Regions from separate parts of the Pseudoalteromonas sp. JC28 genome, predicted to be linked through region 1. Evidence: predicted binding sites of a transcription regulator. Region 1 holds the regulator's gene; each other region holds the start of a gene.
What was found. Region 1 encodes LexA, which represses DNA repair genes until DNA is damaged. Its sites were predicted from a motif close to TACTGTATNNNNATACAGTA; they were not measured.
Positions count from the first base shown of each region.

Region 2: DS891_RS22140 (SulA-like leucine-rich domain-containing protein) is a predicted target of LexA. The motif match lies at 1,801-1,820, and genes of this name have one in related genera.
Region 3: DS891_RS13010 (YebG family protein) is a predicted target of LexA. The motif match lies at 2,726-2,745, and genes of this name have one in related genera.

Region 1 covers NZ_QOKX01000015.1:380-4,691, forward strand. The annotation lists rRNA gene rrf (5S ribosomal RNA) at 1-82, shown strand, start outside; gene lexA (transcriptional repressor LexA) at 981-1,595, shown strand; gene coxB (cytochrome c oxidase subunit II) at 1,956-3,098, shown strand; gene ctaD (cytochrome c oxidase subunit I) at 3,098-4,312, shown strand, end outside.
Region 2 covers NZ_QOKX01000012.1:15,268-19,579, forward strand. The annotation lists gene DS891_RS22130 (NCS2 family permease) at 1-940, opposite strand, end outside; gene DS891_RS22135 (tetratricopeptide repeat protein) at 1,062-1,511, shown strand; gene DS891_RS22140 (SulA-like leucine-rich domain-containing protein) at 1,842-2,237, shown strand; gene DS891_RS22145 (YchJ family protein) at 2,283-2,744, shown strand; gene DS891_RS22150 (VC2046/SO_2500 family protein) at 3,141-3,662, opposite strand; tRNA gene DS891_RS22155 (tRNA-Tyr) at 3,775-3,859, shown strand; tRNA gene DS891_RS22160 (tRNA-Tyr) at 3,880-3,964, shown strand; tRNA gene DS891_RS22165 (tRNA-Tyr) at 3,994-4,078, shown strand; tRNA gene DS891_RS22170 (tRNA-Tyr) at 4,105-4,189, shown strand; gene DS891_RS22175 (DUF2938 domain-containing protein) at 4,207-4,312, opposite strand, start outside.
Region 3 covers NZ_QOKX01000005.1:247,119-251,430, forward strand. The annotation lists gene DS891_RS12995 (fused response regulator/phosphatase) at 1-138, shown strand, start outside; gene DS891_RS13000 (GAF domain-containing protein) at 266-931, shown strand; gene DS891_RS13005 (amino acid aminotransferase) at 1,111-2,301, shown strand; gene DS891_RS13010 (YebG family protein) at 2,396-2,710, opposite strand; gene DS891_RS13015 (helix-hairpin-helix domain-containing protein) at 2,981-3,289, shown strand; gene DS891_RS13020 (hypothetical protein) at 3,341-3,646, opposite strand; gene dsbB (disulfide bond formation protein DsbB) at 3,659-4,168, opposite strand.

The DNA of each region.
Region 1 (4,312 bases):
CCCCATGCCGAACTCAGAAGTGAAACAAAACAGCGTCGATGATAGTGTGGATTACCCATGTGAAAGTAGAACATCGCCAGGGCCAAATAAGAGAAACCCGTTGCAGCAATGCGACGGGTTTTTTTGCTATTTGGGGTAAAGTACTTCCATGTAGCATCTCCCCTTCGCGCGTCCTTGCGCTCACTTCCTCGAACTGCGAAGCGGTGCTTCGGTTTCTCGTCACCCAAACTCAGAAGTGAAACAAAACAGCCGAAGGGTCGGCCCCGGTCAATGATAGTGTGGGATTTCCCATGTGACTCTCTATTTAAAAAATGAGAACATCCTACTTCGTAGCGAGCCAGGGCCAAATAAGAGGTTGATGAAAAGCGTTCATCCATGAACTTCATCGACATTCGAACATCCATGTACATCAAAACCCGTTGCAGAGATGCGACGGGTTTTTTGCTGTTTGGGGTATAGAAAATCTCGCGAGGTAAACTCGCTCCTACCACAGTATAGGCACAGTGCAACATGGTGGGAGGTGGTTTACCCGCCGAGGGATTGCAATGAAATTCCGAAAAACCTCGCGAGGTAAACTCGCTCCTACCATAGTATAGGCACAGTGCAACATGGTGGGAGGTGGTTTACCCGCCGATGGCTTGCAATGAAGTTCCAGCAAAAAACCATGTACATCAAAACCCGTTGCAGTAATGCGAAGGGTTTTTTGCTGTTTGGGATATAGAAAACCTCGCGAGATGAACTCGCTCCTACCACAGTATCAGCACAGTGCAAAATGGTAGGAGGTGATTTATCAGCCCTAAAACTTAATAATCCTTATTTCGTAGAGTCGTAGGTTATGCTCTGAAGCTTCTTGTTTAATGCTGATCTAATTAATGCTATCAATAAATACACTTAAAATATGGCGAAGAAAGAAACATTTGCGATTTTTTTTGAGCTGTATATACTTACAGTAAATAAACCACTGTATGGAATACCAGTTAATGCGTCCTCTAACAAAACGACAAGAACAAATCTTTGAATTAATAAAAGTATTCATAAAAGATACAGGCATGCCTCCAACTCGTGCTGAAATAGCTGATGCTTTGGGTTTTAAGAGTGCAAATGCAGCGGAAGAGCACCTGAAAGCGCTTGCGAAAAAGGGAGTTATCGAAATGGTCCCAGGCGCAAGCCGAGGGATTCGACTTGTAGAGGATGAATCAGAACAACTTGGTTTGCCTATTATTGGTCGTGTTGCTGCTGGTGAGCCTATTTTGGCAGAGCAACATGTAGAAAGCCACTGTAATGTAGATGCTAGTTTTTTTAAACCTAATGCTGATTACCTTTTGAGAGTTAATGGTATGAGCATGAAGGATATTGGTATTATAGATGGTGACCTATTGGCTGTTCACAGAACTCAAGTGGCAGAAAATGGGCAAGTGATAGTTGCTCGTGTAGAAGAAGATGTGACTGTTAAACGCCTTGAAAAGAAAGGAAAGAAAGTTTTTTTACATGCTGAGAATGAAGAATTTAAAGCGATTGAAGTAGATCTAGAACATCAAAATTTCTCCATTGAAGGGTTAGCTGTCGGTGTTATCCGAAGTGCAGACTGGATGTAGTTTATGAGAGCGAGCGTAGCGTTAAATATAAAGTTGCGCTTGCTTTAACTATATTTTGTTTAGAAAGTAATAATTAACTTTTCTAACTGTGTGAAAGTTAGATAATTATAGTGACTTTAATCATTTAGTAATATTTTTAGTTTTCTGATCTTTATACACTATTTTTCATCATTCTTCGTTTTACTCCCTATAGTCCCCAGTTTTGATTCTAAAGTCGGTCTTCTCGAAAATCTTGCAATTTGTTTGTTTTTTGACTAATTGGTTAATAGTCGTGCAGTAAGTCTATGTACAAATAGACAATATGACAGTCATCCAATAATAACAAGAGACAACCACGAGTTGTCTTGAAGGAGACGTCAAATGAAAATTTGTCGATTAGTTGTAGCATTCATCGCGGTGCTAATCGCCATGCCCTCACTTGCTAACAGCGCTTACAATATGAGGCAAGGTGTTACAGACATTAGTCATCAAGTGTATGAGCTTCACATGACCATATTTCTAATATGTTGTGTCATTGGAGTGATTGTATTTGGGATTATGTTTTGGGCGCTTATAAAACACAGAAAGTCAAAAGGCGTTGTTGCGGCGCAATTTCATGAAAGCACCAAAGTGGAAATACTTTGGACTGCAATTCCCTTCCTGATACTCATTGGTATGGCAATACCAGCCACAAAAACGCTTATTGCTATGGAAGACACGAGTAAAGCTGATCTGACCATTAAGGTCACAGGCTCTCAGTGGAAATGGCACTATGAGTATATGGGGCATGATGTTGAGTTCTATTCTTTGCTCTCTACTTCGAAAGATGAAATTAGTGATCTTAAAGAAAAAAATGAAAATTACCTGCTTGAAGTTGATAAGCATTTAGTTATTCCTACCGATAGGAAAGTCCGCTTTTTGATGACCTCGGATGATGTCATCCATTCTTGGTGGGTGCCTGATTTTGCGGTGAAGAAGGATGCCAATCCGGGATTTATAAATGAGGCATGGGCAAAGGTAAACGATGAGGGAATTTATAGAGGTCAATGTGCTGAATTATGTGGCAAAGATCATGGCTTTATGCCAATCGTCGTCGAGGCCGTAAGTCCTGATAAATTTGATAGTTGGCTTAACGATGCTAAAGCTGAAAAAGCAAAAGCAGAGGCGGAGTCACAGGCAGTTGCGCAACAAACTCTTTCGAAAGAAGAGTTAATGGAGGTTGGGGAACAAACTTACATGGCTTATTGCGCAGCTTGCCATCAACCAACTGGGCTTGGGCTACCAGGAGTCTTCCCTGCAATGAAAGGAAGTAAAGTCGTCACTGGAGATATTAAAGCTCATATAGATATTCTACTTTTAGGTCGCCCAGGAACTGCGATGCAATCTTTCGCAAAGCAATTAACAATTAAGCAGATCGCGGGGGTGATCACCTATAAAAGAAATAGCTGGGGTAATGACACTGGCGATGTTATTCAGCCAAGCCAAATACAGCGTGAGATAGATGCACTAGAGGAGGGTAAGTAATGAGTGCCATCGTAGACGAACATTCACACCATACAGCTCCCAAAGGCTTAAAGCGCTGGCTGTTTACCACCAATCATAAAGACATTGGAACACTGTATTTATTGTTCTCACTAACCATGTTTTTAATTGGCGGTGCTATGGCGATGGTGATCCGAGCCGAGCTTTTCCAACCTGGGTTACAGCTTGTAGATCCGCATTTTTTTAATCAAATGACGACAGTGCATGGACTAATAATGGTATTTGGCGCAGTAATGCCCGCATTTACAGGTCTTGCCAACTGGATGATCCCAATGATGATTGGTGCTCCTGATATGGCGTTACCGAGAATGAATAACTGGAGTTTTTGGATACTACCCTTTGCATTTGCAATTTTACTGATGTCGTTATTTTTGGAAGGCGGCGGGCCTGCTTTCGGTTGGACTTTTTATGCGCCACTATCTACAACGTACAGCAATGACAATACTGCATTTTTTGTTTTTGCTGTTCATATAATGGGCATTAGCTCTATTATGGGTGCCATCAACGTTATCGTGACCATCGTCAATCTTAGAGCTCCAGGTATGACATGGATGAAGTTGCCTTTATTTGTCTGGACTTGGCTGATAACTGCATTTCTTTTGATTGCAGTTATGCCCGTACTCGCTGGCGCTGTGACTATGGTGCTGACCGACAAGTTCTTTGGAACGAGCTTTTTTGATGCAGCAGGTGGTGGTGATCCTGTTATGTTCCAGCATATATTCTGGTTTTTTGGTCATCCTGAAGTGTACATCATGATATTACCTGCCTTCGGCATAATCTCTACGATAGTACCGACATTTTCAAGAAAGAAACTGTTTGGCTATGCATCAATGGTTTATGCAACCGCTTCAATTGCACTGCTGTCGTTCGTCGTTTGGGCTCATCATATGTTTACAACGGGTATGCCTTTAGCTGGTGAGTTGTTTTTTATGTATGCAACTATGCTCATTTCAGTGCCTACTGGCGTTAAGGTTTTTAATTGGGTAGCTACAATGTGGCGAGGTGCTATTAGTTTTGAGGTGCCGATGCTTTTTGCTATTGCATTCATCGTACTTTTCACAATTGGTGGATTTTCCGGTTTGATGTTAGCGATTACTCCCGCCGATTTCCAATATCACGATACCTACTTCGTTGTCGCGCATTTCCATTACGTGTTAGTTACGGGAGCTGTGTTCTCAATAATGGCCGCCGCATAT
Region 2 (4,312 bases), on a different contig from region 1:
CACCGACAGATACACCCGACACTGATTCAATGTATGAAGTCGTCGTTGAAGTACCGAGCACTGAGCCTGCAATCGTCGCAGTGCTGTCAGCTGACAGTGCCCTACCCAACCTTGGCATGCGACCATGTTCGTCAGATAATCCGGCCTTTTGAGTCACCGCAACCAATGTGCCACTGGTATCAAATAAATCGACAAATAAAAATGCAAACACCACGCTAAGCATGGAAAGCTCAAAAATTCCGCTCAAATCCAACTGCATATAGGTCGGCGCGATGCTTGGGGGAATATCAACAACCCCGTGATAATCTACAAGCCCAAGCCCCCACGCAATACCCGTTACCATTAAAATGCTGATAAGCACGCCACTTTTGACTTCACGGTACATAAGCGCCGCAATCACAAAAAAGCTCGCAATAGCTAATAGCGGGCCGGGAGAAGTGATATCACCAAGTTGTACTAATGTCGCATCGCTTGCGATAACAATTTTCGCGTTCTTTAGCGCGATTAACGCTAAGAATGCGCCAATACCTGCCGCGATCGCACGCTTTAGCACGATAGGTATGGCTTGGATCACCCACTCGCGAACTTTGAATACGCTCAAAAATAGAAATAAACAGCCCGACATAAATACCGCGCCTAATGCACTTTGCCATGTATAGCCCATGCCAAGCACAACACCATAGGTAAAAAAGGCGTTTAAGCCCATTCCAGGCGCAAGCGCTAACGGATAGTTTGCCCATAGCCCCATAATAAAACAGCCGATTGCGGCTGCGATACAAGTTGCTACAAAAGCAGCGCCGTGATCCATGCCAGCTTCTGCTAGCATTGCAGGGTTTACGAAAACGATGTAAACCATAGTAACGAATGTCGTCAAGCCAGCAATCACCTCAGTTCTTACATTGGTGTGCATAGCTTGCAGTGAAAATAACCGCTCGAGCATAACTAAAATTACAAATTTAAGGAACAAGTGGTTGGATTTTAACACGAATCACTTTAAAACTCGGACAAAATAGTTAAAATTCAGCTACACTCTGCTTATCAACATTATTGCGAATAAAGATATGGATCAAAATAGCACCGACAACTCAGCAAACCATGACTTAGAACAGCAGCTGCTGAATGTGCTTGAATTTGTAACGTCGCCATTAAAAGCGGACGCAAAATTCCCAGATCTTCACGACAATACCCAAGCTTTGAAAAAAGGCCTCTATTACCTAAAAGAAAAATCTTTTCCGCTTGCGGCAAAATGGCTAAGACTGGCGGCGATGTCTGGTGATTTGAAGGCACAGTTCTTTTTAGGTTTGTTGTTTATGAAAGGTCAAGGAGTGCCACCCAGCCCCTTTCATGCAGCCGCTTGGTTAAGTTTGGCCAGCAGCCAAGGGCACAAAGGCGCCGAACAGGTACTACTAGATGTACGCCGCTTCCTTACAACTAAGCGCTTTAGAGATGCACAGTGCTATGCTGCAACACTTTACGAGCAAATTCATCAACTACAGCATATTAGCCAGTAAATTAAATTTGACTCTCCAAAAAAACGTAGGCTAGGCGTAGCTAAGCCTCTCTTAAGTAAACGTACGCTTTCCCTCTGCGACGATCAAAATGATACAGTAGGAAAACTACTGTATCGCAGCTGAGAAAACTTCCTTGCTTTACTCATACTGAACTTTCGTCAATTAAGCTCTCATTTCAAAAAAATCACAACCACTTGTTTTATATTGAAAATTTAAACTAAATAAAAATTAAGCTTGAATATTGATTAAAAAGCTAGCAATTTTCCTTGCATTCACACACTGTATAAACTACTGTATACACATACTGTATAGATAACCAGTGAGACAATTATGTTACACAGCAATGCACTTCTACAGCCAAACAATTCAACTTATTACACACTTAACGAAATCAATAATGTGATAGTTGAAGATGAGATCGTCGCTAGCTTAGAGTTACTTAAAGTTTTACATAAATGTCAGCATAAACAAGGCTGGACGCTACTCGTTGCACCCGATAATGTACCAAACAAGTCACTACTAGAAAGCGCTTCAGTTGATGCAAGTAAGTTGCTCGTCATTAGGCAAAAGCACATATACGACCTTGAGTATGTACTTAAAAGTGCTATCAGCAATGGTAATTTCGCTGCAGTGGTGATTTGGACTGATATTGCATCAGTGCAAACTATCAACAAAATGGAACTGCCGGTATCTGACGTTGCGATCCACTGTTTTCAAAGCGCTTAACAAGCTACAATAACAGGATATAAATTTGTTAAAACTGAAGTTTTTATGTCTTGTTATTGCAATTCATCCCTTCCCTATTCGCAATGTTGTGAGCCGTACCTTAAGGGACAAAAATTCGCAGAACGTCCACAAATACTAATGCGCTCTCGCTATACTGCATACTGCTTAAAAGATGCAAAGTATATTCATGACACCTACGCCCAGGCTAAACAAGCACAAAACAATATCGACGATATTGCTGCATTTGCTAATTATGCACACTTTATAAAATTGGAAGTGCTAGAAGAAGTAGCAGAAGCTACTCAGGGGGTTGTTGAGTTTAAGGCGCACTATATCGCAGAAAACACACACTATATACTCCATGAGCGGTCAAATTTTATTACCGAAGCAGGCAGATGGTATTACTTAGATGGTGAATTGTACGATACGCCTACAACCAAGATAGGCAGAAATGACCTCTGTCCGTGCGGCAGTGATAAAAAGTATAAAAAGTGCCACGGTAGCTAAAATAGTCTGAACTAGAGATTAGATACAAAGCAATAAAAAAGGCTTGAAACGAGCTAAGGATGATTAAAGGCCGTTTAGCTTATACCAGTTGTATTAAGTAAATGATCTATCTTGAAGCGGGGAAATAGCTTTAGTAGCAAGGCAATAGCTTTAGTAGCAAGGCAAAAATTTTGCTATTTAGTTGTTCTAAATGAGAAATTTTTAACGAAGCTAATATGCTATTTCACCCTTCAAATTGATTAGAGAATTAATTCAATTGGTATTAGACATGAAGCACGATAAGCATAGCGTTTTATGTCAGTCTAGTAACGAAGCAAAGAGCTGTAAAATGACAAGTTTAATACCAGTTTGTCTTAAATTTGCTCAATTTTGAAGGAGCAAAAGCAGCTAATGTTGTTACGCCGTCGCGCGTAACATACTCTGCATATCACCCGTTGCAATTTGATCATAAAAACCAGCCGCATCCATTGCCTTATCAGCAACTAAGGCCAGTTTACCTTGCGCGCTCGCCAAACGCCTTTTAACCGCTGGTTCCAAATTTTCTACAACGTCGAGTGGAATATGCTTTTTATCATTTCGTGCGGCAAAAGGTTCTGGATTTAAATTTTCTTGCAATCGCAAGGTTGCCATCGCCCCCATAGATACCAGCTGCGCGTTATGCTGACCAATAAGCATATTGTACTCTTTTGGCGCAAGCGGCTTTTGTGGACCTATTTCAAATTGCTTCTTTAGTGTTTCTTCTGAGTTATCTTTTGCAGCAGCTTCAGATTTTGGTAGGTGAAATTGGCTAAAATCTAATGCATCAGTTGATAGCATAGATAACAGCATGGCAAAATCGGCAGAGCGCGTCTGATGAACACTAATGTTCAATGCGGACCCTAATTGCGACTCACTGATTAAAACGCCATCAATTTGCATGTATTCCAACCGATTATTTTGCTAATTATGAATTTATCGGCCTTTTTCCGAAAAACTTTAGTAGTTTTCTTTACTTCGAAAAAAACTTTGTTATTATCACCGCCGTTGTTTAGGAGGGGTTCCCGAGCGGCCAAAGGGATCAGACTGTAAATCTGACGGCTCAGCCTTCGCTGGTTCGAATCCAGCTCCCTCCACCATAAACAACAGTTACAATTTCGGAGGGGTTCCCGAGCGGCCAAAGGGATCAGACTGTAAATCTGACGGCTCAGCCTTCGCTGGTTCGAATCCAGCTCCCTCCACCACTTTCAAATTGTAACGCTTTAAAATGTATGGAGGGGTTCCCGAGCGGCCAAAGGGATCAGACTGTAAATCTGACGGCTCAGCCTTCGCTGGTTCGAATCCAGCTCCCTCCACCACTTTTAAAGTAAACGCTCCAAATGATGGAGGGGTTCCCGAGCGGCCAAAGGGATCAGACTGTAAATCTGACGGCTCAGCCTTCGCTGGTTCGAATCCAGCTCCCTCCACCACCTTTTATTGTGTTATCTCACAACAAGCTTACATATATAAACGAGCTTAAAAACAATCCAAAGCCAAAAATCAAATGTGTTGTCATACTTTTTACCCTTGCCTTATTCGGCTCTGGTAATTTA
Region 3 (4,312 bases), on a different contig from region 1:
GAGCGCAATAAAGCGCAGCAAGAGCATAGCCACGGTCGAGGTGTTAGCTTACTTAACGAGATTGCCCAAAGCGTTAGCTACAACAGTGCTGGAAATGAAGTAGAAATGATTTATTCACTCACCTCCAAATCGGTCTAAATTCCACTCAAGCGCATTTCACCTCTGCTTTAGTTTAATATCTATTCCTATTACTCTATGTACCTGTTTTTTAGTGTTGGCAAGGTATAAAGAGCGTGGTAAAGTTGCATTAACTTTAGATGTTTAGATGGCTAAAATGTCAGATTATATTTCATTGAGTGGATTATCTATCTCCCGCGAATTGCTTTTGCTGCAATTAGAAAAACTAGATGCTTATATTGAGCAAAACTCAAGCCTTGCTGTGTGGTCATATCAGATCCCTGAGCTTGGGGAAGGAGGCGCTTGTAGCTTGTTTGGGCACCTTCAGGAAGCGCCTTTTTTGTTGAGTGACTACGTTGAAAAGAACACGGTGAATGAGCAATCGCTTGCTAAGCTGCAAACGATAGTGTCAGCGGTAGTTGAATTTACAGCTGTTGATTGGTTTGGCATATACCAAGCAAGAGCGACAAATGAAGGGAAACAACTTCTCAAATTAGCGTACTCTGGCGCGCCGAGTAGACCGCTATTCCCAATAACGGAGGCTTTTGCCGCTACGTCAAATAATATTCAAACGGTATTAAGTGCTAAAGCTCGAGTGATTAATGACATCCCTCAATATGTCGCCAGTGGTGGAGAGTACTACACTTGCGATCCAAAGGTGAAAGCAGAAACCTGTATGCCATTATTCGATGATGCTCAAAATTGTATTGGAATTATTGATGCAGAAGCGTTTTCTGAGTCATTTTTCAACGAAGAAATTTTAGCATTGCTTGCAGCAGCATGTACGAGAATCCCTGAATATTTACCCAAATAATTATCGGAATGTCCGGCTGTAAACTTGACGCCTTTGTGGTGCTGCCAAGTTTACAAAAATGAATAAAATTCTAGATAAATATGGTAACTGAGATGCAAGTCTCTATGTTACCATCAAGTCTACTGGAATCGGGCGTCAGCCGCTCGAGTTTGCATTAATTAAAATAAAAGAGATAAGCCATGTTCTCAGAGCTAAAACCACTTCCAACAGATCCTATTTTAGGCCTGATGGCCGCTTATAAACAGGACACTAACCCAAACAAAATTGACCTTGGTGTAGGTGTTTATAAGGACGAGCAGGGAAACACGCCGGTACTTAAAGCGGTTAAAAAAGCGGAAGCGTTTCGTTTAGAAAACGAAACGACAAAATCTTATATTGGTTTGGCTGGTAATTTAGACTTCTGTCAAAAGATGGAAACACTGTTACTTGGAGAGCATAGTACATTATTGGCAAATCGCGTACGTACGGCGCAAGCACCTGGTGGTACTGGCGCATTACGTGTTGCTGCCGAATTTATTAAACGTTGCAACACCAATGCAACTGTTTGGGTTACGACTCCAACTTGGGCAAACCACATCAGCCTATTTGAAGCAGCGGGTCTAACAGTTAAAGAGTATCCTTACTACGACTACGAAAACAAAGGGTTGTTGTTTGATGAGATGATCAATGCGCTGAAGCAAGTACCTAAAGGTGATGTAGTACTACTTCATGCATGTTGTCATAACCCAAGTGGTATGGACTTAAATCAAGCGCAATGGAAAGTGGTTGCTGAACTTGCAAAAGAGCAAGGCTTTACGCCATTAATTGATATTGCATACCAAGGCTTTGGTACTAGCCTTGAAGAAGATGCACAAGGCCTTAGAACGGTTGCGGATACAGTTGATGAAATGATCATCTGTTCATCTTGCTCTAAAAACTTTGGTTTATACCGCGAGCGTATCGGTGCGTGTTCAATCATTGCAAAAGACAGTGCAACTGCTGATGTTTCAAACTCAGTATTACTTAGTGTGGTTCGTAGTATCTATTCAATGCCGCCAGCACACGGTGCTGATATTGTAAATACCATTCTAAGCAGTACTGAACTTACGCAAATGTGGTATGACGAACTTGACGAAATGCGCGGTCGTATCAATGGTCTACGTACGTTGATCAAAGAAAGCCTAGCTGCAAAAGGTGTTGAGCAAGACTTCTCGTTCATCGACCGTCAGCACGGTATGTTCTCTTTCTTGGGTATTAATAAAGAGCAAATTGACAGACTACGCACTGAATATGCTATCTATATGGTAGGCTCTAGCCGCGTTAACGTAGCTGGCGTAAGCAAAGACAATATTGACTACTTTGCTGACGCAGTGGCAAGCGTGATTAAATAATACCACGCTACACAGCACAAAATAAAAAACCGCAGAACATGCGGTTTTTTATTTTCAGCCTAAACCACCCACTGAAGTAAGTGGTTATTATCATTTAGGCTTGCTTAATTTTGGTCACTTTATCTGGATCTGACGCTTTTTCGTTTTCAGCTTTGTTTTTGGTATTGGCCTTTGGTGCTACTTTGCCACCTTTTAACACAGACACAAAGTCATCTTTTTGTTTTGCAATTTCAAGCGCTAGGGATTCAACTTGTTGCTCACTCAGCGGCACGTCAACTTTCGTTAGCATGTCTTCCAATGCTTCAGCTACATCTAGCATCTTATCATAAGCATCAGCTTCTTTTTTAGACGTGAAAGTCATACGCTCGACTCCATTTCTTTCAACAACATATTTGATGATAACGGCCATGGTTATTCCCCTAGTCACTGTTTTTTTATACAGTAAATCGAATCGAGTGATTAAGCAAGTTATTTTGAAAATTTTTCAAGTGCTGTTGAGTGAAGTAGAATTAATTAAATTCATTAAAAACAAAAGCTTAATGTTTATTTTGATTTTTGAAAGAATGAATGTTTTTTGACAAAGTCAATATTCCAATCTTTATTTAAAAAGCTTCTGCAATCACTCACCGAGGTAAATGCAGTAAGCTTTGGATACTTTTTACGCACAAGGAGTGTATATATGTTCAATAAACCCACCATACTTTCTATTTTATTGGCGCTAGGTTTAAGCTGTTCAAGTGTGCTCGCAAAACCTACGGATCAAGCAAAATCTGTCTCTCAAACACAGCAGCAAAGTGCTGTACTCGATATTAATTCCGCTGACGCTTCGGCGCTTTCAAGTTTACCAGGGATTGGTATTCGTAAAGCTGAAGCCATCGTAGAGTACCGTAAGAAAATGGGGCGCTTTAAAACAACAACGGAGTTGCTGGAAGTAAAAGGAATTGGGAAAGGAATATTGGCAAAACTGGAGGGGAAAATTAGAGTCTAGTCGTAGTTATTGTGTGCGAGCTTAGTTGCTCGCACACAGGTAGATTGAAGATCAGGGCTTATTCGAGGCGTTAAACTCAGCGATTGCCTGAGCTAACTTGGGTTTGCCAAATTGTATTTCCAGTGGTGTGATCAGTAGCGGATAAATTAATCCTGCCACGAGTAAGACAGGTAATAACAGCCAGCCTTCAAATACGACCAATGAGGCAAAAAACGGTGTGAGCAGTAGCAACTTGGCTATTCTTAACACGACCTTTGTTTTTGCATCAAGGTGGCTAAGTGCAAGACGTAAGATCATCTGCTTGTCACGTAATTTAAACGCTCTCAGTTGCTCAATTTGGCTTAACCTAAAATGCATGAATGTGATATCTCAAGTTCTTTTGGTAACGTGGAAAAATAAGAAAAGAATAAATGCAACACTATAAAATGCAAAGATAATTTCCATCCATCCAGGCATAGATAATCCTGCAAAAGACCAATCTATGTTGCCGCAGTCACCCGTTGCAGCAAAAAAGCTTGGCAGCCATTCATGCAGCGGCATAAACGCAGGAAAGTTTGGTACAAAGTCACAGGTAAAAGCAAATGGATCCGTTGTGGTTTGCATATTGATATGTTCACGGGCGATAAAATAACCCCAAATACTGCCTACACCCCACGAAACAAATGCCAGACTACGCAGTGCGAAAGAGCGAGGAGAAATCATACCGATTAAACCAGCTGCTAATAACCCCAACATAGCAAAACGCTGATAGATGCACATAATACAGGGCTCTAAACCCATACCGTATTGGAAATACAGTGCAACGGCTTCAAAAATAGCAGCGGATAGTGCTAGCAATCCCCAAGATTGCCTAGAGAGATGAAAAGATGAAATCTTCATTATAGAGAAACCCTTTTTGTTTTATTATGCTTTATCTGGCCGCGTTAGAGCAACCTTACTTCGCAGTGTGTGCTATCTTTGCGACGATTTTTCGACTCTTGTTACCTGCAGAAGTTCGAAAATATCAAAATAGACCACTTGATT